2 regions of the Neorhizobium sp. P1_A6 genome follow, and region 1 is predicted to be linked to the other one. Evidence: riboswitches for the same ligand, from Rfam matches in the RefSeq annotation. Region 1 holds a riboswitch; the other holds the start of a gene.
The links. Region 1 has a riboswitch for S-adenosylmethionine ahead of AC1D3C_RS19365 (O-succinylhomoserine sulfhydrylase). Riboswitches for the same ligand answer to the same signal wherever they lie in the genome.
Positions count from the first base shown of each region.

Region 2: linked by a shared signal. The riboswitch ahead of metA (homoserine O-acetyltransferase MetA) and the one ahead of AC1D3C_RS19365 (O-succinylhomoserine sulfhydrylase) in region 1 are both predicted to bind S-adenosylmethionine.

Region 1 covers NZ_JBFTZM010000009.1:187,726-213,715, reverse strand. The annotation lists gene AC1D3C_RS19415 (DeoR/GlpR family DNA-binding transcription regulator) at 1-117, shown strand, start outside; gene glpD (glycerol-3-phosphate dehydrogenase) at 219-1,733, shown strand; gene AC1D3C_RS19405 (ABC transporter ATP-binding protein) at 1,774-2,844, shown strand; gene AC1D3C_RS19400 (ABC transporter ATP-binding protein) at 2,856-3,926, shown strand; gene AC1D3C_RS19395 (carbohydrate ABC transporter permease) at 3,930-4,796, shown strand; gene AC1D3C_RS19390 (carbohydrate ABC transporter permease) at 4,813-5,640, shown strand; gene AC1D3C_RS19385 (DUF2160 domain-containing protein) at 5,657-5,938, shown strand; gene AC1D3C_RS19380 (ABC transporter substrate-binding protein) at 6,013-7,743, shown strand; tRNA gene AC1D3C_RS19375 (tRNA-Gly) at 8,015-8,088, opposite strand; gene AC1D3C_RS19370 (2'-deoxycytidine 5'-triphosphate deaminase) at 8,142-9,236, opposite strand; SAM riboswitch at 9,310-9,388, shown strand; gene AC1D3C_RS19365 (O-succinylhomoserine sulfhydrylase) at 9,433-10,617, shown strand; gene apaG (Co2+/Mg2+ efflux protein ApaG) at 10,778-11,170, shown strand; gene AC1D3C_RS19355 (tannase/feruloyl esterase family alpha/beta hydrolase) at 11,283-12,869, shown strand; gene AC1D3C_RS19350 (Hsp33 family molecular chaperone) at 12,908-13,897, opposite strand; gene argF (ornithine carbamoyltransferase) at 14,111-15,028, opposite strand; gene AC1D3C_RS19340 (acetylornithine transaminase) at 15,083-16,279, opposite strand; gene AC1D3C_RS19335 (GcrA family cell cycle regulator) at 16,688-17,224, shown strand; gene AC1D3C_RS19330 (PACE efflux transporter) at 17,415-17,852, shown strand; gene phoB (phosphate regulon transcriptional regulator PhoB) at 17,862-18,545, opposite strand; gene phoU (phosphate signaling complex protein PhoU) at 18,567-19,280, opposite strand; gene pstB (phosphate ABC transporter ATP-binding protein PstB) at 19,326-20,141, opposite strand; gene pstA (phosphate ABC transporter permease PstA) at 20,155-21,474, opposite strand; gene pstC (phosphate ABC transporter permease subunit PstC) at 21,471-22,955, opposite strand; gene AC1D3C_RS19300 (substrate-binding domain-containing protein) at 23,142-24,176, opposite strand; gene phoR (phosphate regulon sensor histidine kinase PhoR) at 24,371-25,639, opposite strand; gene ppk2 (polyphosphate kinase 2) at 25,834-25,990, shown strand, end outside.
Region 2 covers NZ_JBFTZM010000020.1:22,034-27,242, forward strand. The annotation lists gene AC1D3C_RS26650 (vWA domain-containing protein) at 1-357, opposite strand, end outside; gene metA (homoserine O-acetyltransferase MetA) at 370-1,290, opposite strand; SAM riboswitch at 1,349-1,426, opposite strand; gene AC1D3C_RS26660 (AAA family ATPase) at 1,480-2,319, opposite strand; gene AC1D3C_RS26665 (thiamine diphosphokinase) at 2,414-3,070, shown strand; gene AC1D3C_RS26670 (ABC-F family ATP-binding cassette domain-containing protein) at 3,074-4,894, shown strand; gene AC1D3C_RS26675 (response regulator) at 5,054-5,209, shown strand, end outside.

The sequences.
Region 1 (25,990 bases):
TCGCAGGTCCAAACCTTTATCACCGACCATTGTCCTTCGCCGTCGATCCGAGATGTATGCCTCGTGAACGGTGTGGCCCTCGTGGAAACTTCGAAAGACGAGGAATTGGATTTATAGCCCCGGAGTTTCATTTGACATTCGGAATGTTTTCGATTTAATCCACTTTAGGTTCACAACGTTTGTGGATTGCTGTCCATTTCGGTTCAGCGAGGGGAATGATGGGCGAGGAAATCCACGATATCTTCGTGATCGGCGGCGGCATCAATGGCTGCGGCATTGCACGTGATGCGGCCGGGCGCGGTTATTCCGTGGCACTTGCGGAGATGGACGATTTTGCCTCGGGCACCTCTTCTGGTGCCACCAAACTCATCCATGGCGGCCTGCGTTATCTCGAACATTACGAATTCAGGCTGGTGCGGGAATCGCTGATGGAGCGCGAAACCCTCTGGGCGATGGCACCGCATATCATCTGGCCGCTGCGCTTCGTCCTGCCATACCACAAGGGCGGTATCCGCCCGGCTTGGCTGATCCGGCTCGGCCTGTTTCTCTACGATCATCTCGGCGGTCGAAAGCTGCTGCCGCCGACGGCCGTGCTCGACATGCGTACCGATCCGGCCGGAAAGCCTCTGAAGCCGCTTTTTACCAAGGCATTCGAATATTCCGACGGCTGGGTCGACGATGCCCGGATGGTGGTGCTGAACGCTCGGGATGCGGCCGATCGCGGCGCTCTGATCCTGCCGCGCACCCGCGTGGTTGCCGCCCGTCGGGAAGGCGGCCTCTGGATGATCGAGACCGTCGGCGCCCGCACGGGAAGGACAGAGACCTACAAGGCCCGCATGCTGGTGAATGCCGCAGGTCCCTGGGTGGATCAGGTAATCCGCGAAGCGCTCGGCGACAATGACGCCCGCCATGTCCGCCTTGTCCAGGGCAGCCATATCGTGGTGAAAAAGAAGTTCGAAGGATCCCGGGCCTATTTCTTTCAGAACCGAGACAATCGCATCATTTTCGCGATCCCTTACGAAAACGACTTCACCCTTATCGGTACGACCGACCGGGACTATTCCGGCAATCCGAGAGACGTGAAAATCTCCGAAGAGGAGACGACCTATCTCTGCAATGCAGCGAGCGAGTATTTTCGGGAGCCGGTGCGGCCGGCGGACATCGTCTGGACCTATTCGGCGGTTCGCCCGCTTTTCGACGACGGTGCCTCAAAGGCGCAGGAAGCAACGCGCGACTATGTGCTGAAGCTCGACGACACCCAGGGCGCGCCGTTGCTCAACGTGTTCGGCGGCAAGCTGACCACCTATCGCCGGCTTTCTGAACATGCGCTCGAGAAGATCGCCGAAGCGATCGGAGCAAAAGGCCGGCCTTGGACGGCGAAAAGCCACCTGCCGGGCGGCGATTTTGCGGTCCAGGGTTACGAGGAAGAAGTAGCGAAACTCAAGGCCCGTTATCCATTTCTGGAGGAACGGCATGCGCGGCGACTGGTGCGCCGGTATGGAACCCGCGCCGGGATGATCCTCGACAGGGCGACCAAGATGGAGGATCTTGGTCACCACTTCGGCGGCGATCTCTACGAGGCCGAGGTCAAATATCTTATCGACCGTGAATGGGCCATGAGTGCGCAGGACGTGCTCTGGAGGAGAACCAAGGACGGTTTGCGGCTAAGCGAAACTGAGAAAGAGTATCTGGAGGAGTACATGGCCGCTATACCGGCAAAAATGGCCGGATAAGCGGCATGTGTTCTCGGTGTGAGGAGGCACGGGAACTCGAATGCTGGAAATGCGCAACGTCGCCAAGATGGTGGGTGGTGAACATCATATCCATCCGGCCAATCTTGCACTGGATCGCGGCTCGCTGAACGTATTGCTTGGCCCGACGCTCTCGGGCAAGACGTCACTCATGCGATTGATGGCTGGACTCGACCGTCCCACCAGCGGCTCCGTGTATTTCGACGGCGCCGACGTCACCGGGGTTGCGGTGCAAAAGCGCAATGTCGCGATGGTCTATCAGCAGTTCATCAATTATCCGGCCCTGACCGTCTACGAGAACATCGCCTCGCCGATGCGGATCGCCGGCAAGGACGCGACGATGATCGACCGGGAAGTCCGCAAGGCGGCAGAATTGCTGAGATTGACGCCTTATCTCGATCGGACGCCGCTTAATCTTTCGGGTGGGCAGCAACAGCGTACGGCGCTTGCCCGCGCCCTCGTCAAGAATGCCAGCCTGGTGCTGATGGACGAGCCGCTGGCCAATCTCGATTACAAACTTCGCGAAGAACTGCGCGAGGAATTGCCGAAGATCTTCGCGCAATCCGGCGCCATCTTCGTTTATGCAACGACCGAACCGTCCGAAGCCTTGCTGCTCGGCGGCAATACGGCCACGCTCTCGGAAGGACGGATCACGCAATTCGGGCCGACGATCGAGGTCTATCGTCGCCCGGCAGACCTCGTGACGGCCAAGACATTTGCCGATCCCCCACTCAATTTCATCGATGTGATCAAGTCTGGCGGCTCATTCCAGTATCAGGGAACAGACAGCCTTGCCGTGCCGTCGCATCTCTCCAGTGTGCCGGACGGTCCGGTGACGATCGCCTTTCATCCCCATCACCTGGGGCTCACGGCGCAGACAAGCAACGCAGCGAGGCTCAAGGCTCAAACGCAAATCTCGGAAATCACTGGCTCCGAAAGCTTCGTACATATGCACTATAACGGAGTGCGCTGGGTCATGCTCGCTCCCGGCATTCACGACATCGACCCGGACACCGAAATCGAGCTCTTCCTGGATACCCGTCATCTGATGGCTTTCGGAACAGACGGCCGCGCCATCGCGGCGGCGGCTTGAAGGAGGGGAACATGGCACGCATCACGCTCGATCACATCCGCCACGCCTACGGTCCCAATCCGAAATCCGACGCGGCTTACGCGCTGCGCGAAGTCGACCACGAATGGGCCGATGGTGGCGCCTACGCCCTGCTCGGCCCCTCCGGCTGCGGCAAGACCACCCTGCTGAACATCATTTCCGGCCTGCTGCAGCCGTCCCACGGTCGTATTCTGTTCGATGGCAACGACGTCACCAATCTTTCCACGCAGGAACGCAACATCGCCCAGGTTTTCCAGTTTCCGGTGATCTACGACACGATGACCGTTTACGACAACCTGGCATTTCCCTTGCGCAACCGGGGCATCGCCGAACCGGATGTCGATCGCCGCGTCCGCGAGATGCTTGACATCATCGACCTCTCCGACTGGTCGAAACGCAAGGCCCAGCGGCTCACGGCGGACCAGAAGCAGAAGATTTCGCTCGGGAGAGGTCTCGTCCGCAACGACGTCAACGCGATCCTTTTCGATGAACCCCTGACGGTCATCGATCCGCACATGAAATGGGTTCTCCGCTCCCAGCTGAAGCGCTTCCACAAGCAATTCGGCTTCACCATGGTCTATGTCACCCATGACCAGACGGAGGCGCTCACCTTCGCGGACAAAGTTGTCGTGATGTACGACGGACAGATCGTTCAGATCGGAACGCCGGCCGAACTCTTCGAGAGACCGAGCCATACGTTCGTCGGTTATTTCATCGGCTCCCCCGGCATGAACGTGATGTCCGCCGAGGTCCATGGCAGCACGATCACGCTCGGTGGCGAGACAATTGCCCTCGACCATGCACCGAAGATTACTGCGGGAGACCGGGTCGAGCTCGGCATTCGACCGGAATTCATTCGCATCGGCCGGGAGGGAATGCCTGTCACGATAACGCGCATCGAAGATATCGGCCGGCGCAGGATCGTCCGCGCGAGCCTTGCGGGGCAACCGATGGCGATTGTCGTTTCCGAGGATGCAGAGATATCGGCTGAGGCTCGCGTCACCTTCGATCCCGCAGCGCTGAATATCTATGCCAATTCATGGCGCGTTGGCAGGGAGGCCTGAACCATGGAAAAGACGTGGAACAACAAGGCATGGTTTCTGGTGCTTCCCGTGCTCCTGCTCGTCGCCTTTTCGGCGGCCATTCCGCTGATGACCGTGGTGAATTATTCGGTCCAGGATACGTTCGGCAACAACGCGTTCTTCTGGGCCGGCACCGACTGGTTCGACCAAATCCTGCATTCTGCCCGTTTCTGGGAAGCTCTGCAGCGCAATCTGCTTTTCTCCTTCATCATCCTTGCGCTCGAAATTCCGCTCGGCATCTTCATTGCCCTGAACATGCCGAAGAAGGGTATCGGCGTTCCGGTCTGCCTGGTGCTGATGGCTCTTCCGCTTCTCATTCCGTGGAACGTCGTCGGCACGATCTGGCAGGTTTTCGGCCGCGTCGATATCGGGCTCCTCGGCCACACGCTGGCGGCGCTCGGCGTGGACTACAATTACGTGCGCGATCCTCTCGATGCCTGGATCACGGTCATCGTCATGGACGTCTGGCACTGGACGAGCCTCGTCGTGCTCTTGTGCTACGCCGGCCTCGTCTCCATTCCGGATGCCTATTATCAGGCGGCCAAGATCGATGGTGCATCCAGGTGGTCGGTGTTCCGCTACATCCAGCTGCCGAAGATGAAGCGGGTGCTGCTGATCGCCGTCCTGTTGCGTTTCATGGATAGTTTCATGATCTATACCGAGCCTTTCGTGGTGACCGGTGGCGGCCCGGGAAACTCGACGACCTTCCTGTCGATCGATCTCGTCAAGACGGCGGTCGGGCAGTTCGACCTCGGGCCGGCCGCCGCCATGTCGATCGTCTACTTCCTCATCATCCTGCTGCTGTCATGGATCTTCTACACCGTGATGACCAGCAGCGACGCAGACACCTGAAGGAGGGAGGAAAACCATGGCAAGGACAATCAAATACAAGCCTGCAGGCAATTTCTCCTGGCTGGTCTCGACGATCTACATCATCTTCCTGCTCCTGCCGATCTACTGGCTCGTCAACATGAGCTTCAAGGAGAATGCCGAGATCACCGGTGCATTCTCGCTCTGGCCGCAGAACCCGACGCTCAGGAACTACATGGTGATCTTCACCGATCCTTCCTGGTACAACGGCTATATCAATTCCATCATCTATGTGGTGCTGAACACCTTGATTTCGGTGCTGGCGGCTTTGCCGGCTGCCTATGCGTTTTCGCGCTATCGGTTCCTCGGCGACAAACATCTGTTCTTCTGGCTGCTCACCAACCGCATGGCGCCGCCCGCCGTCTTCGCCCTACCCTTCTTCCAGCTCTATTCCGCCTTCGGTCTCATCGACACGCATATCGCGGTCGCCCTCGCCCATTGCCTGTTCAACGTGCCGCTTGCCGTCTGGATCCTGGAAGGTTTCATGTCGGGCGTACCGAAGGAAATCGACGAGACCGCCTATATCGACGGCTATTCGTTCCCGCGGTTCTTCGTGAAGATCTTCATGCCGCTGATCGCCTCGGGCATCGGGGTCGCCGCCTTCTTCTGCTTCATGTTTTCCTGGGTGGAACTGCTGCTCGCCCGGACGCTGACGACGACTGCCGCCAAGCCCATTTCCGCCATCATGACGCGCACCGTTTCTGCCTCCGGCATGGACTGGGGCGTGCTGGCAGCGGCCGGCGTGCTGACGATCGTTCCTGGCGCGCTCGTCATCTATTTCGTCCGCAACTACATCGCCAAGGGCTTTGCCCTCGGGCGGGTCTGACAAGGAGGAACCACGCATGAACTTTTCATGGATGGCCTGGACGCTTCCCACGGCGCTGTTCTTTCTGACGATCCTCGCCCTGCTCGTCGGCATGAGCGTCTGGGAATATTTTGCGCCGGGCGGTTCGCCCAGGATCGGCATCCTGCGTTTCGAGACGACGCGGGGAGATCGGCTCTTCATCTCGCTGCTCGGCGCGGCATTCATTCATCTTGCATGGCTGGGGCTGATTGGCCCCAACCTGTGGTGGGCTCTTGCCCTTGCAGTGGTCTACGCCATCGGCGTCTTCCGCTTCGTTTAAGGCAAGCTGAAAAGGTGGCGGGAAAACCGCCGCCCGATACGGAAATTGCAATCGCAAAACTCTGGGAGGATAAAATGCGACGGCATCTTATGACAACGACAGCGGCAATGCTGCTGGCTCTGACCGGTTCCGCCCATGCCGGCATGGATGAGGCAAAGCAATTCCTGGACAAAGAAGTCGGCGAACTCTCGACGCTTTCCCGTGCCGAACAAGAAAAGGAAATGCAGTGGTTCATCGATGCGGCGAAACCTTTTGCCGGCATGGACATCAAGGTCGTTTCCGAAACCCTGACGACGCACGAGTATGAATCGAAGGTTCTGGCGCAAGCCTTTGCCGCAATCACCGGCATCAAGGTCAGCCACGACCTGATCGGCGAAGGCGACGTCGTCGAAAAGCTGCAGACGCAGATGCAGTCGGGCGAGAACATCTACGACGCCTATGTCAACGACTCCGACCTGATCGGCACGCATTGGCGTTATCAGCAGGCCCGCTCGCTCACCGACTGGATGGCGGGAGAAGGCAAGGACGTCACCAATCCCGGCCTCGATCTTGAGGACTTCATCGGCCTCAAGTTCACCACGGCGCCGGACAAGAAACTCTACCAGCTGCCGGACCAGCAGTTCGCGAACCTCTACTGGTTCCGCTACGACTGGTTCAACGACGAAAAGAACAAGGCCGATTTCAAGGCGAAATACGGCTACGATCTCGGTGTTCCGGTGAACTGGTCCGCCTATGAGGACATCGCCGCCTTCTTCACCGGCCGCGAGGTCGGCGGCAAGAAGGTCTATGGTCACATGGACTACGGCAAGAAGGACCCCTCGCTCGGATGGCGCTTCACCGATGCGTGGCTTTCCATGGCGGGCAACGGCGACAAAGGCCTGCCGAACGGCCTGCCCGTCGACGAATGGGGTATCAAGGTCGACGAGAAATCCCGTCCGGTCGGCTCCTGCGTCGCCCGCGGCGGCGATACGAACGGCCCGGCGGCCGTCTACTCCATCCAGAAATACCTCGACTGGCTGAAGGCCTATGCACCGGCCGCCGCCCAGGGCATGACGTTCTCGGAATCCGGACCGGTGCCGGCTCAGGGCGAGATTGCCCAGCAGATGTTCATGTACACGGCCTTCACCGCCGACATGGTCAAGGCAGGCCTGCCTGTCATGAACCAGGACGGCACGCCAAAATGGCGTTTCGCTCCGTCTCCGCACGGGGTCTACTGGAAGGACGGCATGAAGCTCGGCTATCAGGACGTCGGCTCCTGGACGCTGATGAAGTCCACGCCCACCAACCGCGCCAAGGCGGCCTGGCTCTATGCCCAGTTCGTCACCTCGAAGACGGTGGACGTCAAGAAGAGCCATGTCGGCCTGACATTGATCCGCGAGAGCACCATCCGCCACAAGAGCTTCACGGATCGCGCGCCTAAACTCGGTGGTCTGATCGAGTTCTACCGTTCCCCGGCCCGCGTCCAGTGGTCGCCGACCGGCACGAACGTGCCTGACTATCCGAAGCTCGCGCAGCTCTGGTGGCAGGCAATCGGTGATGCGTCCTCGGGTGCCAAGACCGCCCAGGCGGCCATGGACTCGCTTTGCTCCGAGCAGGAAAAGGTCCTGCAGCGCCTGGAGCGCGCCAAGGTCCAGGGCGACATCGGCCCGAAGCTCGCCGAGGAACACGATCTCGCATACTGGAACAAGGATGCCGCCGCGAAAGGCAACCTCGCTCCGCAGCTCAAGATCGCAGCCGAGAAGGAAAAGCCCGTTACCGTCAACTACGACGAACTCGTAAAGAGCTGGGCTGACACCAAGAAGTAAGCCGGTTAGCCGGGCGCTCAAGGCGCCCGGCGACCACCGACTGCAAAATGCCTGGCTCGCGTGAAAGCTCCGGTGCTCGCGTAAAGCTCCGGTACACAATCCGATAGGCCCCGCTCGCCTCCGCGCCAGACACGCCTTCTCGAAAATCGCCTCCATGCCTCGGCCATCGACCGTGCCTCCGCGACATGGAGGCTGGTGATGCGTGCTTCCGGCACCACCACCAAGCCACGGGAAAATCGCTGGACGCCTACGGTTAAGACAAAGGGGAAGCTGGAGCGGGTGAAGGGAATCGAACCCTCGTATTCAGCTTGGGAAGCTGCTGCTCTACCATTGAGCTACACCCGCGTCAGGTTTCAGACTTCCAACAGACGGCCTCGCCTGTCAAGCCGGAGGTGGGGTCAGGCGCGAAAATGCTTGGACAGTTTCAGGCCCTGGGCCTGATAGTTGGAGCCGAGGCCCGTGCCGTACATGCCTTCCGGCTTGTCCATCATGTGTTCATAGACAAGGCGGCCGACGATCTGGCCGTCTTCGAGGATGAAGGGCACTTCGTGGCTACGCACTTCGAGCACCGCCCGGCTGCCCCGTCCCCCTGCCGCCTCGTGGCCGAAGCCCGGATCGAAGAAACCGGCATAATGGACGCGGAACTCGCCGACCAGCGGATCGAAGGGCGTCATCTCGGCGGCATAGAGCGGCGGCACGTGCACCGCTTCGCGCGAGACGAGGATATAGAATTCGTCCGGATCGAGGATCAGTTCGTTGCGGCCGCGGCTGTAAAGCGGTTCCCAGAAATCGAAGATGTCGTGCTGCGCCTTCTTGTCGACGTCGACGACGGCCGTGTGGTGTTTGCCGCGATAACCGATCAGGCCAACGCTATCGCCGGACAGATCGATCGACAGGGCGATGCCGCCGCCCGAGACATTCGGCTTGGCGGATGCGACCAGGGTCTCGTCATTGTGGAGTTGCAGGAGGTCCGGCTCGCTCAGCAGCGCATTGCCGACCCGGAAGCGGATCTGCGACAGGCGCGAGCCGCGGCGCACCACGATCGGGAAGGTACGCGGCGAGATTTCGAGATAGAGTGGCCCGGAATAACCGGTCGGGATCTTGTCGAACTCCTGCGCGTAATCGGTGATGACGCGGGTGAAGATGTCGAGCCGGCCGGTGGAGCTTTTCGGATTGGCGGAGGCAGACATATTGGCCGGCAGATCGAGCCGTTCCATCAGCGGCACGATGTAGACGCAGCCGGTTTCCAGCACGGCGCCTTCGGAAAGATCGATAACGTGCAGCTTCAGCCGATCGAGCTTATCGGAGACCAGGCTCGTCGGGCCTGGCATGAAGCTGGCGCGGACGCGAAAAGCCTTGGCACTCAAGCGCAGGTCCAGGCTTGCCGGCTGGACCTGGTCCCGGTCCAGTTCACGTTCGGAAATCAGCCGTCCACTGTCGAAAAGCGCCGCGATCGCGCGGTCTGCCAAAATTCCTGTTTCGCGAGCCATCATGTCTCTCTCAAGTTTTCGAGGCGACAAAACCAAATGCGAGCCATTGACGCAAGCGGGACGCGGCGCTATGCCACTCTTATCCCGTGGTGATTTGGCCGGTCGGCTTGCAGCCACGTTAAATAAGTGGCTAAAAAGACCGGGTGCGAAACCGGTCTGCTTATGCGACCGGTTTTTTTGTTCTGAATGGGGAACACGCATGACTAAGAATTGGCGCCCGGCAACTCAGCTCGTACACGGCGGCACGCTGCGCTCGCAATATGGCGAAACGTCGGAAGCGATCTTCCTGACCCAGGGTTTCGTCTATGACACCTCGGAAGCGGCGGAAGCCCGCTTCAAGGGCGAGACCGACGGCTTCATCTACGCCCGCTATGGCAGCCCAACCAACGACATGTTCGAAAAGCGCATGTGCATGCTGGAAGGCGCCGAAGATGCGCGCGCCACAGCATCCGGCATGGCTGCCGTTACCGCCGCGATCCTCTGCCAGCTGAAGGCCGGCGACCATATCGTCGCGGCCCGCGCCCTGTTCGGCTCCTGCCGCTGGGTGGTCGAGACGCTCGCTCCGAAATATGGCATCGAATGCACGCTGGTGGACGGCCGCTTCCTCGAGAACTGGGAAAAGGCGATCACTCCGAAGACCAAGGTGTTCTTCCTGGAAAGCCCGACCAACCCAACGCTCGAAGTGGTCGACATTGCCGGTGTCGCCAAGCTCGCCAACCAGATCGGCGCCAAGGTCGTCGTCGACAACGTGTTTGCGACCCCGCTCTACCAGAAGCCGTTGGAACTCGGCGCGCATATCGTCGTCTATTCGGCCACCAAGCATATCGACGGCCAGGGCCGCTGCCTCGGCGGCGTCGTGCTCTCCGACAAGGCCTGGATCGACGAGAACCTGCACGACTATTTCCGCCATACGGGCCCGGCCATGTCGCCGTTCAATGCCTGGACGCTGCTGAAGGGCATCGAAACCCTGCCGCTGCGCGTCAAGCAGCAGACCGAGAGCGCCTCGAAGATCGCCGACTTCCTCGCCGAGCAGAAGCAGGTCGCAAAGGTCATCTATCCTGGCCGCAAGGACCATCCGCAGGCCGATATCATCGCCCGGCAGATGAAGGCCGGCTCGACGCTCGTCTGCTTCGAGCTGAAGGGCGGCAAGGACGCGGCCTTCAAGCTGCAGAACGCGCTGGAGATCGTCAGGATTTCCAACAATCTCGGCGATTCCAAGAGCCTGATCACCCATCCGGCGACCACGACGCACAAGAACCTGACGGACGAGGCCCGTGCCGAACTCGGCATCTCACCCGGCACCGTGCGTCTGTCGGCCGGCATCGAGGATACCGACGACCTGATCGAGGATTTCGCTCGGGCGCTTTCAAAGGCCGGCATGTAAGCATTGGCTTTGCGGGGTGGTGGATCGACCAGAAATTCACCATCCCGGTTATCCTTAACTTCAACTAATGCCCATACTCGGTTGTTCAAACCGCGAGAATTCTTGACGTTGCGGCGCCTCTGTACAATATCGAACCAAGTTGGATTTGTTGAGGTGTCGCATGTATCGCGCCCGGACAAGAGATATCGATGTCGCCGTCGAGCCCTATTATCTGGAGGAGCAATCCAATCCGGAAGAGAGCCGTTATGTCTGGGGCTATCGTATCGTCATCGAAAATCATTCGACGCTCACCGTGCAGCTCGTGCATCGCTACTGGAACATTACCGACCAGAACGGCATCGTCGACGAAGTGGACGGGCCTGGTGTCATCGGTGAGCAGCCGCGGCTGAAGCCCGGCGACAGCTACGAGTATTCTTCAGGATGTCCGCTCGACACCCCGTCCGGCCTGATGTTCGGCCACTACGACATGCAGACCGACGACGGCGAAACCTTCGAGGTGACGATCCCGGCTTTCTCGCTGGATTCACCAGGCCTGATGCGCGTCCTCAACTAGACGGCGCTGCCGACAACCTGCAGGTTATGGGTGGCGGCGGTTTTTCTATTTGTTACCCCTTTCCTCCTGCGGCATCTTGGCACCGTCAAACGGTCTTTGGGAGGAGTACTTGATGGCACGTTCCGCTTTGCCGGTCATTCTGCTGGCGTCCTGCGCGTTCACGACGCTTACGGCCTTTACGCCGGCGCTCGCACAAAACAAAAGCAGTTTCATCGACCAGAAGGACCGGCCGGATTTCGCTTCCGCCACGGTCTCGCCGCAGATCGCCTGCGGTATGTTGAACAGCCAATCCTTTGCCGAGGTCGCGACGCTGAAAGCCACGCATGTCGCGGGTGTCGGCAACGTGCCAGGCCATTGCCAGGTGACGGGCTATATCCGGCCGCAGGTCCGTTTCGAAATCACCCTTCCGGACAACTGGAACCGCCGGCTCTACATGTTCGGCAATGGCGGATATGCCGGCGAAGACCTTGCCGCAGCGTCGCGGATCACCACCCGCAATGCCGCACTTACGAAAGGCTTTCTCACCGTCCAGCAGAATACCGGCCATGATGCGGTCACCTATAAGCTCGGGGATTTTGCACAGGACCTCGGCCTCTTGATCGACTACGGATCGCGCGCAGTGCATGTGACGGTCGACACGGCCAAGACGATCGCCGCACGCTATTACGACCGGCATCCCTCCTTCTCCTATTGGGACGGCTGCTCGACCGGCGGACGCCAGGGGCTGATGGCGGCACAACGCTATCCGGGCGATTTCGATGGCATTCTTGCCGGAGCGCCGGTCCTCGATCTCACCAATACGCAGATCTGGGGCGTCTGGAATGCGCGAGCGCTCCTCAAGGCTCCGATCAGCCGGGCCCAGCTTCCGGTGCTCGCCAAGGCGGTTATGGACAAATGCGACGCGATCGACGGTGCCAAGGATGGGCTGATCGCCGATCCGCGCCAATGCAATTTCGATCCGGCCAAGGACCTGAAGATCTGCGAGGCCGGCGGTTCGGACTGCTTCACGCCTGCGCAGGTGGACACGCTGAAGACGCTGGCGGGCGGTGTGAAGATCAAGGGAGAGACGATTTTCCCCGGCGTGCAGTTCGGCACCGAGGGTGTCGATCCGAGCGGGGTGAGCGGCTGGGACATGTGGATGGTGTCCGAACAGGGACCAAGCCGGCAGCTGGCCTATGGCGAGACCTTCGTCAAGAACATGGCGATGCTGCCCGCCTCCGGAAAAGCGATCGACTGGAAGACCTTCGACTTCGATGCCGAATATCCGAAGATCGGCGCGATCCGAGAGATCGTCGACGCGACCAATCCCGACCTCAGCGAGTTCCAAAAACGCGGCGGACGGATCATCACCTATTTCGGCTGGTCGGATCCGGCGCTCAACCCGATGATGGGCGTGAACTATTACGAAGCCGTCCGCAAGCAGATGGGTGCCGACCGGACAGGGGAATTCTACCGGCTGTTCATGGTGCCCGGCATGTTCCATTGCACCGCGGGCTACGGCACCGATGTCTTCGACGCCTTCACGCCGCTGATGGATTGGGTGGAAAACGACAAGGCGCCGACGGTGATCCAGGCAAGCCAGATCAAGGACGGCAAACAGGCGATGACGCGACCGCTCTGCCCCTACCCGCAATCGGCCAAATATTCCGGCAGCGGCGATCTGAAAGACGGCGCGAACTTCGAATGCAAGATGCCCTGAAAACGAAAACGACGGGAGGAACCTCCCGCCGTGTGACTTCAGGCTGCAGCGAATTCATCCGCCTTGTAGCGATAGGTGGTCGAGCAGAACTCGCAGGTGACGGCGATCTCGCCGTCTTCCTCGCTTGCCTCAATCTCCTCGGCGGAAAAACCCGAGAGGACGCCCTTGATCTTGTCACGCGAACAGCTGCAGCGGTCGAACACCGGGTGCGGCGCGTAAACCCGGACGCCGCGCTCGTGGAAAAGGCGGAACAACAGACGCTCGATCGCAACCCGCGGGTCGGTCAGCTCGTCGGCGTCGATCGTTTCCACCAGGGTGCGGGCTTCGGCCCAGGAATCGTCCTCGGTGAATTCGAAATCGCGCTCATCGCCGTCGCCGCCATGCAGGTCCGGCTGCCGCATGCGCTCGGGTGCCTGCGGCAGGAACTGCGCGACCAGACCACCTGCCCGCCAGTTGTGACGCGGCTTACCATCGGCATCGCGATCGAAGAGCTCGGCAACGCCGAGGCGCACCCTGGTCGGGATTTGCTCCGACTGGCGGAAATAGACGCCGGCGATCTCCTCCAGCGATGAGCCGTCCATCGGCACGATGCCCTGATAGGGCTGCATGCCGCGGCCCTGGTCGATGGTGAAGGCAAGTACGCCGTGCCCCAGGAGGTCGGCCGGCGAAGTCTTGCCTTCCGTGACGGCGGCGGCCAGAGCTTCCTCGTCATATCGAGCGTAGGCGCGAAGACTGTCGGGCGTCGAGAAATCCGCGACCAACAGGTCGACGGGACCGTCGCCCTTGGTCTGCACCGTGAACTTGCCATCGAATTTCAGCGATGTGCCGAGCAGAGCAGTCAGGACGATCGCCTCGGCAAGCAGCCGCGCGACCGGGCCTGGATAATCATGGCGGCTAAGGATGGAGTTGAGCAGCGGCCCGAGCTGGACCGCCCGGCCACGCACGTCGAGACCGTCCACCTGAAATGGAACGACCCGGTCATCTCCGGCAAAGTCGAGTTCGTTGAGTTCCACAGTCGCTTCCGCCATGACTTCGCTCCTTCGCGCCGACCCAAAAACCTTTACACAAGCGCCAGCCCGAGCGGAACCGCTGGCCGGAGGAAAAGACGTCGACGATGTGTGTTGAAACGCCAGTCCAGAAGACGGCGTATTGTTGAAAGCCGACAGATGGGGGATTGCGGGGCGGAAATCAAGGTTCGATCGCCGCCGCTCTTCACATCCGCACCGTCCGGGACATTGCGTTCAGACCGCGCCGAAGCACCAGGCGAGAATGGATTTCTGCGCGTGGAGACGGTTTTCAGCCTCGTCAAAGACCACCGACTGCGGGCCATCGATGACCTCGTCGGTGACTTCCTCGCCGCGATGAGCCGGCAGGCAGTGCATGAACAGCGCCTCCTTGTCGGCCCGCTTCATCAGGTCGGCATTGACCTGGAAGGGCTGGAAGACGTTGTGGCCGCGCGCCTTGTGCTCCTGGTTCATCGAAACCCAGGTGTCGGTGACGACGCAATCGGCGCCGGCAACCGCCTTTTCGGCATCATGGCAAAGCATGATGTTGCCACCGTTGTTGCGCGCCCAGTTGAGGAACTTGTCGGCGGGTTCCGAACCCATCGGCACAGCCATGTTCATCCGATAGCCGAAACGGGCAGCACCTTCCACGAAGGAATGCAGCACGTTGTTGCCGTCGCCGGTCCAGGCAACCGTCTTGCCGGCGATCGGTCCGCGATGCTCTTCGAAAGTCATGATGTCGGCCATGATCTGGCAGGGATGCGTGTCGTCGGTCAGGGCATTGATGACCGGTACGGTCGCGTGTTCGGCAAGCTCCAGCATACGGGCGTGATCCGTGGTGCGGATCATGATGGCGTCGACGTAACGCGACAGAACCTTGGCGGTGTCGCCGATCGTCTCGGCGCGGCCGAGCTGCATTTCGGTGCCCGACAGGAACAGCGTCTCGCCACCGAGTTGGCGCATGCCGACATCGAAGGATACGCGGGTGCGGGTGGAAGGTTTTTCAAAGATCATCGCTAGCATCTTGCCCGCCAGCGGCTTTTCCGCCGTGCCAGCCTTGGTGGCCTGCTTGCGGGTCTTCGCGTCGTCGAGAATGCTACGCAGATCAGCCGGGGAAACGGCGGAAAGGTCGAGGAAATGCTTGGGAGATGCCATGTGATGTTCCCTGTGACGTGGGAAACCTACAACGGCATCCCCCTTTTTGCCCGCTCAGGCCGATTTCTTCATTTCCGAGGCGGAGAGCTTTTCCGCCGCTTTCTCGATGCGGGAGAGACCCTCGCGGGCTTCCTCCGCCGTGACTGTGAGCGGTGGCAGGAGACGCACCACGTTGTCACCGGCCGGAACGGCCAGCATATGTTCGCCGCGCATGGCGGCAACCAAGTCGCCCGCCGGCACCTTTGCCTTCACGCCGAGCAGCAGACCTTCGCCGCGGATATCCTCGATGACGTTGGGGAAGCGATCCTTGAGGCTGGCGAGCCCCTGCCGCAAGACCAACGTGACGTCGCGGACATTTTCCAGGAAGCCATCACCCAGGATTACGTCGAGCACGGCATTGCCGACCGCCATGGCCAGCGGGTTGCCGCCGTAGGTGGTGCCGTGGGTGCCGGCTGTCATACCGGAGGCGGCTTCCGCCGTGGCAAGGCAGGCCCCGAGCGGGAACCCGCCGCCGATGCCCTTGGCGAGCGCCATGATGTCGGGCAAAACGCCCGTCCATTCATAGGCGAACAGTTTGCCGGTGCGGCCGACGCCGGTCTGGACCTCGTCGAAGATCAACAGCAGGCCGTTGTCGTCGCAGATCTGCCGCAGCGCAGCCAGGAATTCCTTTGGAACCGGCCGGATGCCGCCCTCTCCCTGGATCGGCTCGATGAGGATCGCGGCGGTCGCATCGGTGATCGCAGCCTTCAGAGCGTCCATATCGCCGAACGGTACCTGATCGAAGCCTTCGACCTTGGGGCCGAAACCTTCGAGATATTTCGCCTGGCCGCCGGCAGCGATGGTCGCCAGCGTCCGGCCGTGGAAGGCACCTTCGAAGGTGACGATGTGGAAGCGTTCCGGATGGCCCTTCACGAACTGGTAGCGGCGCGCGGTCTTGATGGCGCATTCGAGCGCCTCCGCACCGGAATTGGTGAAGAACACCTTATCCGCGAAAGAGTTGTCGGCGAGGCGGCGCGACAGCGTCTCCTGGCCGGGCTGCTCGAAGAGGTTTGATGTGTGCCAGACCTTGTCGGCCTGTGCCTTCAGCGCGCCGACGAGGTGCGGATGGCCGTAACCGAGCGAGTTGACGGCGATGCCCGCGCCGAAGTCGAGATATCGCTCTCCACTTTCCGTCACAAGCCATACGCCCTCGCCGCGTTCAAAACGCAGCGGAGCCCGGGCAAACGTGTCGAAAAGCGCGGCTTCAGCCATGGCGACATCACTCCTCTAGGCAGTCAAAAAAGGCCGACAAAACCGGCCAGAAAAACCAAAAATGCCGCCCACTGGGCGGCGGGGACACTATCGGGGTTTAGGCCGTCAATGTCAACAAAGCTCGGCGTTTTACGCGTGTTTCGACCGGAAACCGACAGGTGCTGGCTTCTGTGACAAAAATGACTCTCCATCACAGCAAGTTGGGGAAAACCACGAAATCGAATCCCGCAGATTCCTCCGACTCTTGCCACGGAGTCAGCCTCACACTAGGTTAATGATCAATTACTAGACTGCATGCGGCGGAACTAGTCACCTCAAGCATAGATATAGTGGGTGCTGCGAAATGATTTTCGCAGCAAAGGTGGAAGGATTCTGCATGCCAGCAACGTTCAAAGGCGGAGAACGGGCATGAACTGGACAGACGAGCGTGTCGAGAAGCTCAAAAGATTGTGGTCGGAGGGCCTGAGTGCCAGCCAGATCGCAGCACAACTTGGTGGCGTAAGCCGAAATGCCGTGATCGGCAAGGTGCATCGTCTCAGCCTGCCGGGCCGGGCGAAAGCCGGCGGTACGGTTGCGACCGGCCGCGCATCGGCTGCCAAGCGCACGACATCGGCGCCACGGGCTCCGAACTATGCGTCGCGGGTCACGACCCGGACCGTTACCCGCGCCGTCGGCGCGACGATGGTCAAGGAAGAGATCGAGATCGAACCCTACCAGGAGATGGAATATCGTCCCGCCTCCAACGTGGTGGTGCCTATCTCCCGCCGCCTTGCATTGACGGAACTCACCGAGCGCACCTGCAAATGGCCGGTCGGCGACCCGCTCAAGGAAGACTTCCACTTCTGCGGCTGTGAATCCCCGGATGCATCGCCCTATTGCGGTTACCACGCAAAGCTCGCCTACCAGCCGGTCAACGAGCGCCGCAAGGTTGCCGCTCGGGTCTGAGCGGCGGCGCGACACGAGGGCGAAATCGAAGGCGGGCTCAAGGCCCGCTTTTTTTGTTGTGCATGGCAGATATGCCGGCCAAGCCTTGCTCCCGATCGGCATTGCGCCTATCTGAAGGTCAGCGAGGACGACCTCCCCCCATTCGGGCAGAAACTCCGGGACGGCCCGGAAAGCACCCCACGAGGTCATCATGCGCTCGACACGCGACCGTATCCGCCATGCCATCAGCTTCGAACTGATCGGGCTCGCTCTCATCACACCACTCGGCTCCTTCGCCTTCGGCATGCCGGCCGCCGATATCGGCGTGGTCGGCATCGGCAGCGCGACGATCGCCACCGGCTGGAACTATCTCTACAATCTCGGCTTCGACCACCTGATGCAGCGCTTTACCGGCGGCACGCAGAAAAACACCACCATACGCGTGGCGCATGCGGTGCTGTTCGAACTTGGACTGCTGATCGCGCTTCTGCCGCTGATCGCCTGGTATCTCGGCATCAGCCTCGTCCATGCGCTGACGATGGACGTGTCGTTCGCGGTCTTCTACGTGGTCTATGCCTTCGTGTTCAACTGGGCCTACGACCGGATCTTTCCGCTGCCGGAATGGCAGCGGCAGACCGAGGCGGCTTAAAGCCGCCTCTCAGGATTCCATTGAATAACCCGCGCCGCGGACGGTGCGGATGACATCCTGCATATTGGAGAAGTTGAGCGCCTTCCTGAGACGGCCGACATGCACGTCGACGGTGCGCTCGTCGACATAGATGTCGTGACCCCAAACGCCGTCCAGAAGCTGCGACCGCGAGAAAACGCGGCCAGGCGACGCCATCAGGAATTCCAGCAGGCGGAACTCGGTCGGGCCAAGGCGCACTTCGCGGCTCTTGCGGTGAACGCGATGAGTTTCCCGGTCGAGTTCGATATCGCCGCAACGGAGCACGCTGGAGAGCACTTCGGGACGGGCGCGGCGAAGCATCGCCTTGACGCGGGCCATCAGCTCCGGCGTCGAGAAAGGCTTCACCACATAGTCGTCGGCGCCGGTGGCGAGGCCGCGAACACGTTCGCTCTCCTCGCCGCGGGCCGTCAGCATGATGATCGGCAGGCGCTCGGTTTCCGGGCGCATGCGCAGCCGGCGGCAGAGTTCGATGCCTGAAACGCCGGGCAGCATCCAGTCCAGGATCAGAAGGTCGGGTACCCGCTCCTGAAGCCGAATTTCGGCTTCGTCGCCCCGCAAAACGGTATCGACCTCATAACCCTCGGCTTCCAGATTGTAGCGAAGAAGCACGCTCAGCGCTTCTTCGTCTTCTACGACAGCGATTTTCGGCAGCATTTTTGGCCTGCTCCGTCAGTTCTATTCGGTGATCGCGCCGAGCGTATTCGACGAGTCGTCCTTCGGACGATCGCCTTCCGGCTGGGCGCCCGTCGTCATGTAGTAGATGGTCTCGGCTATGTTGGTGGCGTGGTCGCCGATACGCTCGATGTTCTTGGCGCAGAACAGCAGATGCGTGCAGGTGGTGATATTGCGCGGATCCTCCATCATGTAGGTGAGGAGCTCGCGGAACAGCGAGGTGTACATCGCGTCGATTTCCTCGTCGCGGCTGCGGATCGCCTCGGCCTTTTCCGCCGAACGCGTCGAATAGACGTCGAGGACGTCCTTGAGCTGCACGAGGGCGAGATCGGAGAGATGCTCCAGGCCGCGGGCGAGCTTGCGTGGCACGCCGGTGCCCTGAACCGCGATGACGCGCTTGGCGGTGTTCTTGCCAAGGTCGCCGACGCGCTCCAGATCGGAGGCGATGCGCAGCGAACCGACGATCTCGCGAAGGTCGGCCGCAACCGGCTGGCGGCGGGCGATCGTGATAATCGCCTTGTCGCCGATCTCGCGCTCGGCGTGATCGAGGATCACGTCGTCGGAGATGACCTTCTGCGCGAGTGCGGCGTCGGAATTGACCAGCGCGCGCACGGCGTCCGAGCACATCTGCTCGGCGAGGCCGCCCATTTCGGAGATACGGCGGCTCAGGTATTTCAGTTCGTCGTCATAAGCCGACAGGATATGGGTCGATGCCATCTTCTAGTCCTCAAAATTGATTTTCAGGCGGCACAGTCGGCTGGATCAGCCGAAACGGCCCATGATGTAATCCTGGGTGCGCTGGTCGTCGGGATTGGTGAACATCTTGTCGGTGTCGTTCTCCTCGACGAGCTGGCCGAGATGGAACATGGCGGTGCGCTGCGAGACGCGGGCAGCCTGCTGCATCGAGTGCGTCACGATGACGATCGTGTAGTTGGCACGCAGTTCATGGATGAGTTCTTCGACCTTGGCGGTCGCGATCGGATCGAGAGCCGAGCAGGGTTCGTCCATGAGGATGACTTCCGGCGATACGGCGATCGCGCGGGCGATGCACAGACGCTGCTGCTGACCGCCGGAGAGGCCGGTGCCGGATTCATGCAGGCGATCCTTGACTTCGGTCCAGAGGCCGGCGCGCTGCAGGCTCGCCTCGACGATCTGATCCATGTCGGCCTTGTTCTTGGAAAGACCGTGGATGCGCGGACCGTAGGAAATGTTCTCGTAGATGGTCTTCGGGAACGGATTCGGCTTCTGGAAAACCATGCCGACGCGGGCGCGAAGTTCCACGACGTCGATGTTATTGTCGTAGATATCGTCCGTGTCGAGGGTGATCTTGCCGGTGACGCGGCAATTCTCGATCGTGTCGTTCATGCGGTTGAGGCAGCGCAGGAAGGTGGACTTGCCGCAACCGGAAGGACCGATGAGAGCCGTCACAGTGTTTTCGCGGACGTTGAGGTTCACGTCGAAAAGCGCACGCTTTTCGCCGTAATAAACCGAAACGTCCTTACCGATCATCTTGTGGGAAGCATCGCTCATCTTCTGGTCCAGCGCCTTTTCTACTGCCGATTCTGACATCATATTCACTGTCATACTCCTTCTACCAGCGCCGCTCGAAGCGACGCCGCAAGAGAATTGCGCCAACATTCATTAGGATGAGAAACAGGAGCAGGATGATGATTGCTCCCGAGGTACGCTCGACGAACGCGCGCTCAGCTTCGTTCGCCCACATGTAGATCTGGACCGGCAGCGCCGTCGACGGGTCGAGCGGCGTGGTCGGATAGTTGGCAACGAATGCCACCATGCCGATCAGGAGTAGCGGTGCGGTTTCGCCAAGGGCATGAGCCAGGCCGATGATGGTGCCGGTCAGGATGCCCGGCATGGCAAGCGGCAGGACATGGTGGAAGATCGTCTGCATCTTCGAGGCGCCGAGCCCGAGGGCGGCGGCACGGATCGATGGCGGCACGGCCTTCAAGGCGGCGCGCGTCGCGATGATGATCGTCGGCAGCGTCATGAGGGTGAGCACCAGACCACCAACGAAGGAGGCCGAGCGCGGCAGGCCCATGAAGTTGACGAACACCGCCAGACCGAGCAGACCGTAGACGATCGAGGGAACGGCCGCGAGATTGTTGATGTTCACCTCGATCAGATCGGTGAACTTGTTCTTCGGGGCAAATTCCTCGAGATAGATCGAAGCGGCGACGCCGATCGGCAGCGCCAGGACAAGCACGATCAGCATCATGTAGAACGAGCCGATGAGTGCGACGCCGACACCGGCTGCTTCCGGACGGCTCGATGCGCCGTTGACGAAAATGCCACCGTTGAAGTGCTTGGCAAGGGCTCCGCTGTCGGAGAGCTGCTTCATCCAGCCGAGCTGCTGGTCGTTGATCTTGCGGTTTTCCTGGCTGACGTCGAGGTCGATCTGGCCCTTGTAGGCCGAGTCGATATCGCCGGAAGCGAGCAGTCTTACCGTCTGAGTCGTGCCGATGATCGCCGGATTGGCGATGACCAGGTCACGCAGCTGAACGCGGACACCATCGGACAGCATCTGGCCGACCGCGCGGGCGGCGACACGGTCGTCGACGCTGACGTTGAGCAGCTTGGCGAGAGCGTTGCGGGCGACGACCGGATAGTTGGCCGTCATCAGCTTCTGCGGATTGGTGGCACGTTCGTTCTGCGGGTCGATGATCTGCTGCGAGAACTCGACCGGCATCGTGATCATGGTCTGCTGGAAGGCGGTGTATCCCTTGGCCACCACCGACCACAGGAGAAGCATCAGGAAGATGATGCCGAAGGAAAGCGCGGCGATGCCATAGGCACGGAAGCGACGCTCGGCGGCATAACGGCGCTTGATGCCGATATCGCGACGGACGGACTTGGCCTTGGAGATGCCGGCGGCGGGAGAAACCACATCGGTCATTCGTACTGCTCCCGGTATTTGCGCACGATATAAAGCGCGTAGATGTTGAGGCAAAGCGTGATGGCGAAAAGCGTGATGCCCAGCGCGAAGGCAACCAGGGTCTGCGGCGAGGTGAACTCGAGGTCACCCGTCAGCTGGTTGACGATCTTGACGGTCACGGTCGTCATCGGCTCGAAAGGGTTGATCTGCAGGCGGGCGGCAACACCGGCCGCAAGCACGACGATCATGGTCTCGCCGACGGCGCGCGATGCGGTCATCAGGAGCGCACCGACGATGCCCGGCAGAGCGGCCGGCAGGACGACCTTCTTGATGGTTTCCGAACGGGTGGCGCCGAGGCCGAGCGAGCCGTCACGCAGGGCACGCGGCACTGCCGTGATGATATCGTCGGACAGCGAGGAGACGTAGGGGATCAGCATGATGCCCATGACGAAACCGGCGGTCAGAACGCTCTGTGCCTGGATGAAGTTGGCATAGTCACCGGTGACGAGGCCGTTCAGCTGCGAGGAGATATCGCGCAGGAACGGGCCGACGGTCGTCAAGGCGAAGAAGCCGTAGACGATGGTCGGAATGCCGGCGAGCACTTCGAGCAAAGGCTTCGCAACCGAGCGGACCTTCGGCGAGGCGTATTCCGACATGTAGATTGCCGAAAAGAGGCCGATCGGAACCGCAAAGAGCATCGCAACGAAACCGATATAGAGCGTACCGAGCAGCAGCGGAATAAGGCCGAACTGACCTTCGGAACCACCCGAACCCGCAGCCGCAAAACGCGGATCCCATACCGTGCCGAAGAAGAATTCCCAGGCGGGAATAGCGGTGAAGAAGTGGGCCGCTTCGGTCAGCATCGAGGCGACGATGCCGATCGTGGTCAGAATGGCGATCGAGGAGGCGACGACGAGGCTGCCGAGAACCACCTTTTCCACTCGGTTGCGGGCGCGGAAGCGCGGCGCAATCTGACGATAGGCGAAGAACGCCCCGCCGATGGAAACCGCCAGCACGACGATCGTCATGAGGATGCGGCTGACGAAGGTCATCCTGTTCAGGACAGCGGCGGCCTTGACCATGAAGGGCTGGGGATCGCCCGCAAGCGGAACGCCCTTGGCCCCAAGCGCAGCACGCAGCTCGACCGGATTATTCTCGACGCGGGCAATCTCGTCGCCGGTCAGCGCATTCATGCCTCGGGCGATCGAAGTGATCATGCCGTAGCTCAGGCCCTGCTCGGCCTGCGATTGGGTTTTCACCTCCTCGGGAAACGCACCGCGGACCGAGGAGCTGATATAGATCGGGCTGGCGACCAGCCAGACAAAGAGAATGACGACGGCCGGCAGGATCGCCCAGACAGCGACAAAAGAACCGTAATATCCGGGCCGTGAATGAAGTTTGGAGGAAATCCCTCCGACCAGTGCCATTGAATACCGGGCACCGGTGACGTAACCGGCTATGCCGATTATTGCCAAAATCAATAATATTAGTGATGTGTTCATCATAATCCCCCGGCGTACCGCCTTCGGCGGCAACCCATCACCGCCCAGCTCCGTTCATCGGAACCGATCGCATTCGCCATCGCGCCCTGCGCAACACCATCGCCACAAAACCGACGATTCCGCCGATGCAAAGGCCATCGATCGGAAGAGAAAACGGCGCCGCCAAAAGCGGCGCCGGTCTTTGGATTACATGGTCTTGCCAGCGGCAAAGTCCTTGCGGCCCTGTTCGCGCTGTGCGTCAGGAGCAGCAACCAGGCCGTACTCGATGAGCGGCGAGTCAGGGCCGATCATGTCGTCGGAAAGGAAGAACTCGACGTATTCCTTGAGGCCCGGAACGACGCCCAGGTGAGCCTTCTTCACGTAGAAGAACAGCGGACGGGAAACCGGGTAGGTACCGTCGGCGATGGTGGCCGAGGTCGGCTTGATGCCGCGCATGGTGGCGACCTTCAGCTTGTCGGCATTGTTTTCGTAGAAAGCGAGGCCGAATACGCCGACGCCGGTCTTGTTGGCAGCGATACGAGCGAGGGTCTCGGTGTAGTCGCCGTCGATGTCCACGGCAACGCCGTCCTTGCGAACAGCAACGCAGGCTTTGGCCTGGGCAGCCTTGTCAGCGATTTCCTTGGCGATGACGTCGGTTGCGCCGGCATCCTTGCAGCCTGCGGCCAGAACGTTCAGTTCGAAAACTTCGCGGGTGCCGTGCTTTTCGCCCGGGATGTAGGCGGCGATCGGACCCTTCGGAAGCGTCGGATTGATGTCCGACCAGTTCTTGTAGGGGTTGGCGACGAGTTTGCCGTCAACAACGACCTGAGCGGCGAGAGCCTTGTAGAGGTCCTTCGGCTCGAGTTTCATGTCGCCGTTGCTGCTGGCGGTCGCGAAAACGATACCGTCGTAACCGATGCGGATCTCCTGGATGTCGGTGACGCCGGCTGCCTTGCAGGCTTCGGCTTCAGACTTGTTGATCGGGCGAGAAGCGTTTGCAACGTCGATCGTGGCTTCGCCAACGCCCTTGCAGAATTCCTTGAGGCCGGCGCCGGTGCCGCCCGACTCGACGATCGGGGTCTTGAACTTCGGGAAGGCTTCACCGAAGGATTCGGCGACGATCTTCGCATAGGGAAGAACGGTGGAGGACCCGGCAACCTGGACCTGGTCGCGTGCAGCGGCGGCGCCGGCAAACGCAACGGAGGCCACCAAGGCAGCTGCAGAGAGTTTAAGGATGTTCATGAGGAATCTCCCGTCATGGGCTTGTGTGAATGCGGACGGCGCTGGCTCTCGCTCTCGCCAACGCTCGGCCCGCTTGTCTTAGCCGCTGTAGCACCTCTCTTTTATGTCAGTTCGGTGAAACATTTGTGACATATCAAGTATTTGATATTTAGACGGAAATGCAATGCACAGCTTTGCAGAGAGAGCCCTTTATGTCAGAATCTGACGGTGAACTCGCTTCCCTTGCCGACTTCCGACTTCACGATCAGACGTGCTCTGTGGCGGGTCAGGATGTGCTTGACGATTGCAAGACCTAGGCCCGTGCCTTTCTTGGAACGGCTGTCGGCCACGCTGACCCGGTAGAAGCGCTCGGTAAGCCGCGGAACGTGCTCGGCCGGAATGCCCGGCCCCCGGTCGACAACGCTCACTTCCACCGGATCGGAGGCGCCGTTGCGCAGGTAAACATCCACGAACTTGCCTTCCTGGCCGTATTTGCAGGCGTTCTCGATCAGGTTTTCGAAAACCTGGACCAGTTCGTCGCGATCACCCAGAACCTCCACCTTGCCTTCCGGCAGGTGCGTGCGGATCTCTACCCCGAGATCGTCGGCGAGTGGTACGAGCGCATCCCGCACATGACCGATCAGCGGCTTCAGGTCGATCGTCTGGTCCGGAGCGATATGGGATTTGAGCTCCAGGCGAGACAGCGACATGAGATCGTCGACAAGGCGGCTCATGCGCGTCGCCTGGTCGAACATGATGGCGAGGAACCGCTCGTGCGCGGCCGGATCGGAGCGCGCCGGGCCCTGCAGGGTCTCGATGAATCCTCGCAGCGAGGCAAGCGGGGTGCGCAGTTCATGGCTGGCGTTGGCCACGAAATCGGAGCGCATCCGGTCGATGCGGCGCAACTCCGAAATGTCCCGGAAGGAGAGGAGATAGAGCTTCTGCACCACGGCTTCCGAGCTTTGCTGCATCGGCTGACCGAGATCGATGGGTGCGATGCGCAGGGTATAGACACGCTCGGAGGGCAGCCGCTCGGAATGCTCGATCTGGTTCGGCTCGTCGGTGGCAATGGTTTCGCGCACCATGTCGAGAATGCCGGGCGACCGCAGCCGGGCCGAAAGATGCGATCCGGGGGAAAGGGTGCCAAAGGCCTTCTCGGCCGCCTTGTTCTGGTAGAGGACGGTTATATCCTCGCCCAGCACGAAAGCCGGAATATCGAGCGCACTGAGCGTTGCGGCCACCTGAGGTAGCGGCTGGAAATCTGGCTGCTCTTCCTCGACGATCTCCGGGACCGGCGGCGGAAGGACGACGGGCTTGCGCCCGACAACGACCAGCACCAGCAGCAGCCAGCCGACGAGCACGCCCACCCAATCCATTCCGACCAGGAACGCGATCGTTGCCAGAAGGGTCAGAAGCAGCAACAGCGGTCGCTCCTGCCGAGCCCTCGCAGCAAGCGTGCCCAGACCCCGACGCCATTTCTCCAGTACCGACCCCACAGACAGACTCGCAGCTTTCACAGGTTGAACACGCGCTCATATATCCCCTGCATGACAGATATACATCGCTTCCGAGTGCGCATCGCAAAAATGACGCTATCCGGACTGTAGCGGAATTTCCAACTTGCGTTACATATCGGCTACCGCCCCCATGCGGCGGATCGATCGGAGGGAGCATTATCATGGCGGATGAGACCGAAAGCCGGGCAGTCGATATCGACATCAACGGCAAGCTCAAGCGGTTCGATATCGATGACCCGGTGTTACCGGCCTGGATCGAGGAACGTGCTCTTGGTTCCGGCGGATATCCCCATGACGATAAGCTGGACAAGGACAAAT
Region 2 (5,209 bases), on a different contig from region 1:
CTGGCGCAGGGTGTCCATCAGCTTCTCGAACCCGCCGAGCGACTCGACGAGCTTCTTCTCTTCGTCGGTCAGATGCTTTTCGGTGAGTTTGCGCAGCCATTCTTCGGGAATGCTGGCGACATCCAGGCCAGGCTCCCCGGAGACCATTTCCAGCCCGCGAAAATAGGACGAAAAGACCCGGTCGAACTTGTCGATATGCCGCTCGTCCTTCACCAGCGCCGTGCGGGCGAGGAAATAGAAGGCCTCCACATCGAAATCCGCGATCCCTTCCTCCATGCCTTCCAAAAGGTCAAGGAACTCCCGGAGTGTCACCGGGATCTTCGCTTCTTTGAGGTGAAGGAAGAAGGGAATGAACATCGCGTCGAAAACCTATTCGGTACCGATCTTCTCCGGATCATAGGGGGTGGTCTGGTAGATCTCGTTGATCCAGTTGCCGAACAGAAGATGTGCATGGCTGCGCCAACGGTTCAAGGGCGTCAGCGTGTCGTCGTTATGCGGGAAGTAGTTATGCGGCATCTTGATCGGTACGCCGGCATTGACGTCCCGGAAATATTCGTCCGCCAGCGAGGTGGAGTCGTATTCCACATGGTTGAACATATAGAGCCGCTTGCCGGCCTTCTCGTGCACCAGGCAGATACCCATTTCCTCGGATTCCATCAGGATTTCGAGGTTGGGGGTCTTCTCGATGTCGGCGCGGCGGACTTCCGTCCAGCGCGACACCGGCACTTGGAAATCGTCTGAAAATCCGTTGAGATAGATCGAGGACGGCACGAGATTGCGGTGGCGATAGACGCCGAACGCCTTTTCCTTGAGCTCGTATTTCGGCACGCCATGGAAATGATAGATCGCCGCCATCGCGCCCCAGCAGACATTCATGGTCGAATGCACGTTGGTCGCGGTCCAGTCGAGGATTTGCCTCATCTCGTCCCAATAGGTGACGTCCTCGAAAGGAAGCGTCTCGATCGGCGCGCCGGTGATGATGAAACCGTCGAACTTGCGGTGCTTCACCTCTTCCCAGGTCTCGTAGAAGGACAGGAGGTGATCTTCCGACGTGTTCTTGGCCTTGTGGCCGCCGACGCGGATCAGCGAGAATTCGACTTGCAGCGGCGAGGCGCCGACGAGGCGCGCCATCTGCAGCTCGGTCTTGATCTTGTTCGGCATGAGGTTGAGCAGCCCGATCTGCAGCGGACGAATGTCCTGCCGCACCGCCATGGTTTCGGTCATCACCCGGACGCCCTCGGAAACGAGGGTGCTATATGCGGGCAGCGTATCGGGAATCTTGATCGGCATGTCTCAACCCAGCAAAAATAAAACCGGCGGCAAGATAAATCGCGACCGGTCCGTGGGAAGACATCTTCTCGCGGCCCTTTAGCGACTTTTTTAACGTGGCTGCAAGCCGGCCGGCCAAATCACCACGAATTCTCGGGAGTTCAAATACGCCTTGCTACGACCGGCGTCAATGGGAGCATAATCTTCCGCTCAGCGCTCCCGCCGCGCCATGAAGGCCAGCCGCTCGAAGAGATGCACGTCCCGCTCGTTCTTGAGGAGAGCGCCATGCAGCTTCGGCAGCGCGTTCTTGACGTCGCCGCGCAGGTCCGACGGATCGACATCGTCGGAGACCAGCAACCTGATCCAGTCGAGCGCTTCGGAGGTCGAGGGCTTCTTCTTCAGCCCCGGCATCTCGCGGATTTCGTAGAATTGGGTGAGCGCATTGCGCACCAGCGTCTGCTTAATGCCGGGATAATGGACCTCGACGATGCGGGCGAGCGTATCCACGTCCGGGAAGCGGATATAGTGGAAGAAACAGCGGCGCAGGAAGGCGTCCGGCAGTTCCTTTTCGTTGTTGGAGGTGATGATGACGATCGGCCGGACCTTGGCGCGCACCATTTCACCGGTCTCGTAGACATGGAATTCCATGCGGTCGAGTTCCTGCAGCAGGTCGTTCGGGAACTCGATGTCGGCCTTGTCGATCTCGTCGATCAATAGGACGAGCTTCCTGTCGGCGGCAAAGGCCTGCCATAGCTTGCCGCGGCGGATGTAGTTGGCCACGTCGTGGACGCGTTCGTCGCCGAGCTGGCTGTCGCGCAGCCGCGAGACAGCGTCGTATTCGTAGAGCCCCTGCTGGGCCTTGGTGGTGGACTTGATGTTCCACTCGATCAGATCGAGCCCGAGGGCCGCGGCCACCTGCCGCGCAAGCTCTGTCTTGCCGGTGCCGGGCTCGCCTTTCACCAGCAGCGGACGTTCGAGCCGGATCGCGGCGTTGACCGCCACCATCAGATCCTTGTCGGCAATATAGTCCGCTGTACCCTGAAACTGCATCTCGTGATCCTGATCGGTGAACGCGCCGCAAACTAAAAGCTCGCCCGAGGCGGTGCAACAGCTTTCCCTTTCCACCGGCTTTGCGCTATGGGCAATGCGCATGACCCATTCGACCTTCACCATTCTGCTCGGCGGCAACTTGCGCGTCACCGATCGCCTGCGGGAGACGATCGCCGGCAGCCGCTTCATTGCGGCCGATAGCGGCATGCGCCATGCGTCAGCACTCGGCGTGAAGCCTGAACTCTGGGTCGGCGATTTCGATTCCTCGGATGCCGCGCTGATCGCGCAGTTCCCGCAGGTCGCGCGGCAGGCCTTTCCGCCGGCCAAGAACGAGACGGACGGCGAGATCGCGACGGCCGAAGCCATCGAACGCGGCGCGACAAGGCTGATCTTGGCCGGCGCGCTCGGCGGCGAGCGCAGCGACCACGCGCTTCAGCATCTCTTTCACGCCATGAGCCTGGCCGAACGCGACCTCGACATCCTGCTGACGTCGGGTGACGAGGAGGCCGTGCCGCTGCTGCCGGGCACAAGGACACTGGATCTGCCGAAGGGTTCGCTGTTTTCGGTCATCGGTTTTTCCGACCTTGAAGGGCTCGATATCATCGGCGCACGTTATCCGCTCGACAACTTCTCACTCCCCTTCGGCTCCTCGCGCACCGTCTCGAACGTTGCAGAAGGCCGGGTGGAATTCCATTTGAGGAAAGGCAGGGCGATGATCCTTGCCCGCCCCCACGACTTTACAGGAGCCTGACTGTTGGCGCCCCCAATTCTGAAACTTGACGATATTTTCCTGAGCTTCGGCGGCGCGCCGCTTCTCGCCGGCGCCGGCATGCAGGTGGAGCCGGGCGACCGCATCTGCCTCGTCGGCCGCAACGGTTCCGGCAAGTCGACGCTGATGAAGATCGCCGCCGGCATGGTCGAGCCCCAGTCGGGCGAGGTGTTCCGCCATCCCTCCTCGACCATCCGTTATCTCGAACAGGCGCCGGATTTCGCCGATTATTCGACGGTGCAGGCCTATGCCGAAGCGGGCCTCGGCCCGGGCGACGATCCCTATCGCGTCACCTACCTGCTCGAACATCTGGGCCTCACCGGCCAGGAACACCCGAACACGCTCTCCGGCGGAGAATCCCGACGCGCAGCGCTTGCCCGGGTCATGGCGCCCGAGCCGGACATCCTGATGCTCGACGAGCCCACCAACCACCTTGACCTGCCGACTATCGAATGGCTGGAAGAGGAGTTGCGCAAGACGAGAAGCGCGCTCGTGGTGATCTCGCATGACCGTCGTTTCCTCGAAAAGGTCTCGAACGCCACGGTCTGGCTCGACCGCGGTACATCACAACGTCTCAACCGCGGTTTCGGCGAATTCGAAGCCTGGCGCGACGAGGTATTGGAGGCGGAAGAGCTGGAGCAGCACAAGCTCGGCAAGGCGATCGAGCGCGAGGAACACTGGCTGCGCTACGGCGTCACCGCCCGCCGCAAGCGCAACATGCGCCGCCTCGGCGAGTTGCAGACGATGCGCGGCAATTACCGTGGCCATAAAGGACCGCAGGGCACGGTGCAGGCGAGCGTCAGCGAGGGCCGCGAATCCGGCAAGCTGGTCATCGAGGCCGAAAACATCACCAAAAGCTACGACCGGCCGATCGTCGCGCCGTTCTCGATCCGCGTGCATCGCGGCGACTGCATCGGTCTCGTCGGCCCGAACGGCGCCGGCAAGACGACGCTGCTGAAGATGCTGACCGGCCAGCTGGCGCCCGACACCGGCACCGTCAAGCTCGGCACCAACCTGGAAATCGCCACGCTCGACCAGAAGCGCGAGGACCTGGACCCCGAGGACACGCTGTCCCATTATCTGACGGATGGACGCGGCGAGACGCTGTTGGTCAACGGCGAGCAGCGGCATGTCGCAGGCTATATGAAGGACTTCCTGTTCCAGCCGGAGCAGATCAGGACACCGATCAAGAACCTCTCCGGTGGCGAGCGCGCCCGGCTGATGCTGGCCCGCATCATGGCCCGGCCATCGAACCTGTTGATCTTGGACGAACCGACCAACGACCTCGACATCGAGACGCTGGACCTGCTGCAGGAAATCGTCGCCGGCTATACCGGCACCGTCATCCTCGTGAGCCACGACCGCGACTTCCTCGACCGCACCGTAACCTCGACCATCGCCCCCGCAAATCCGGACGCACCGGACGGCCGCTGGATCGAATATGCCGGCGGCTACACGGATATGCTGGCGCAGCGGAAGGGTGCGTTGGAGGAAAGGCGCCGCACGGAAAAAGCTGACAGGGCAAAAACCGATACCGCGGCTTCGGTTTCCGGCACGTCCAAGGGCAAAGGCAAACTTTCCTTCAAGCAGAAATTCGCGCTCGAGAACCTGCCTAAGGAAATGGCGAAGGCCGAGGCCGAGATCGCCGCCCGCGAGAAGAAAATGGCCGATCCCAACCTCTTCACCAAGGATCCCGCCGCCTTCAACAAGTTGGCTGCGGAGATGGAAAAGTTGCGCCAAAGCATCAGCAAAATGGAAGAAGAATGGCTGGAACTCGAAATGCTGCGTGAGGAAATTGAAGGCTGATTTGCGATTTATTAAGCTTAACAGATAGTTAGCTAAAAAAATATTTGTCGCGGACCGGAACATATGATGTCCCGAGACGTTCTGGGTGTGAATAGTGGTCGAAATGTCCCGGGGACGGATCGGCCTGCCAGGAACCGATCAACCGAATGGGGACATCCAATGCTGACAAATGTTACGCGTCGTCGGCTGGCCACTGAGGCGATGAATCAAAGAGTTATGATTGTCGAAGACGAGTTTCTGATCGCGCTCGATGTTGCCGAGACGATCGAAGCCATGGGCCTGAAAGTCGCTGGTTTTGCCAATGCCCGCAAACAC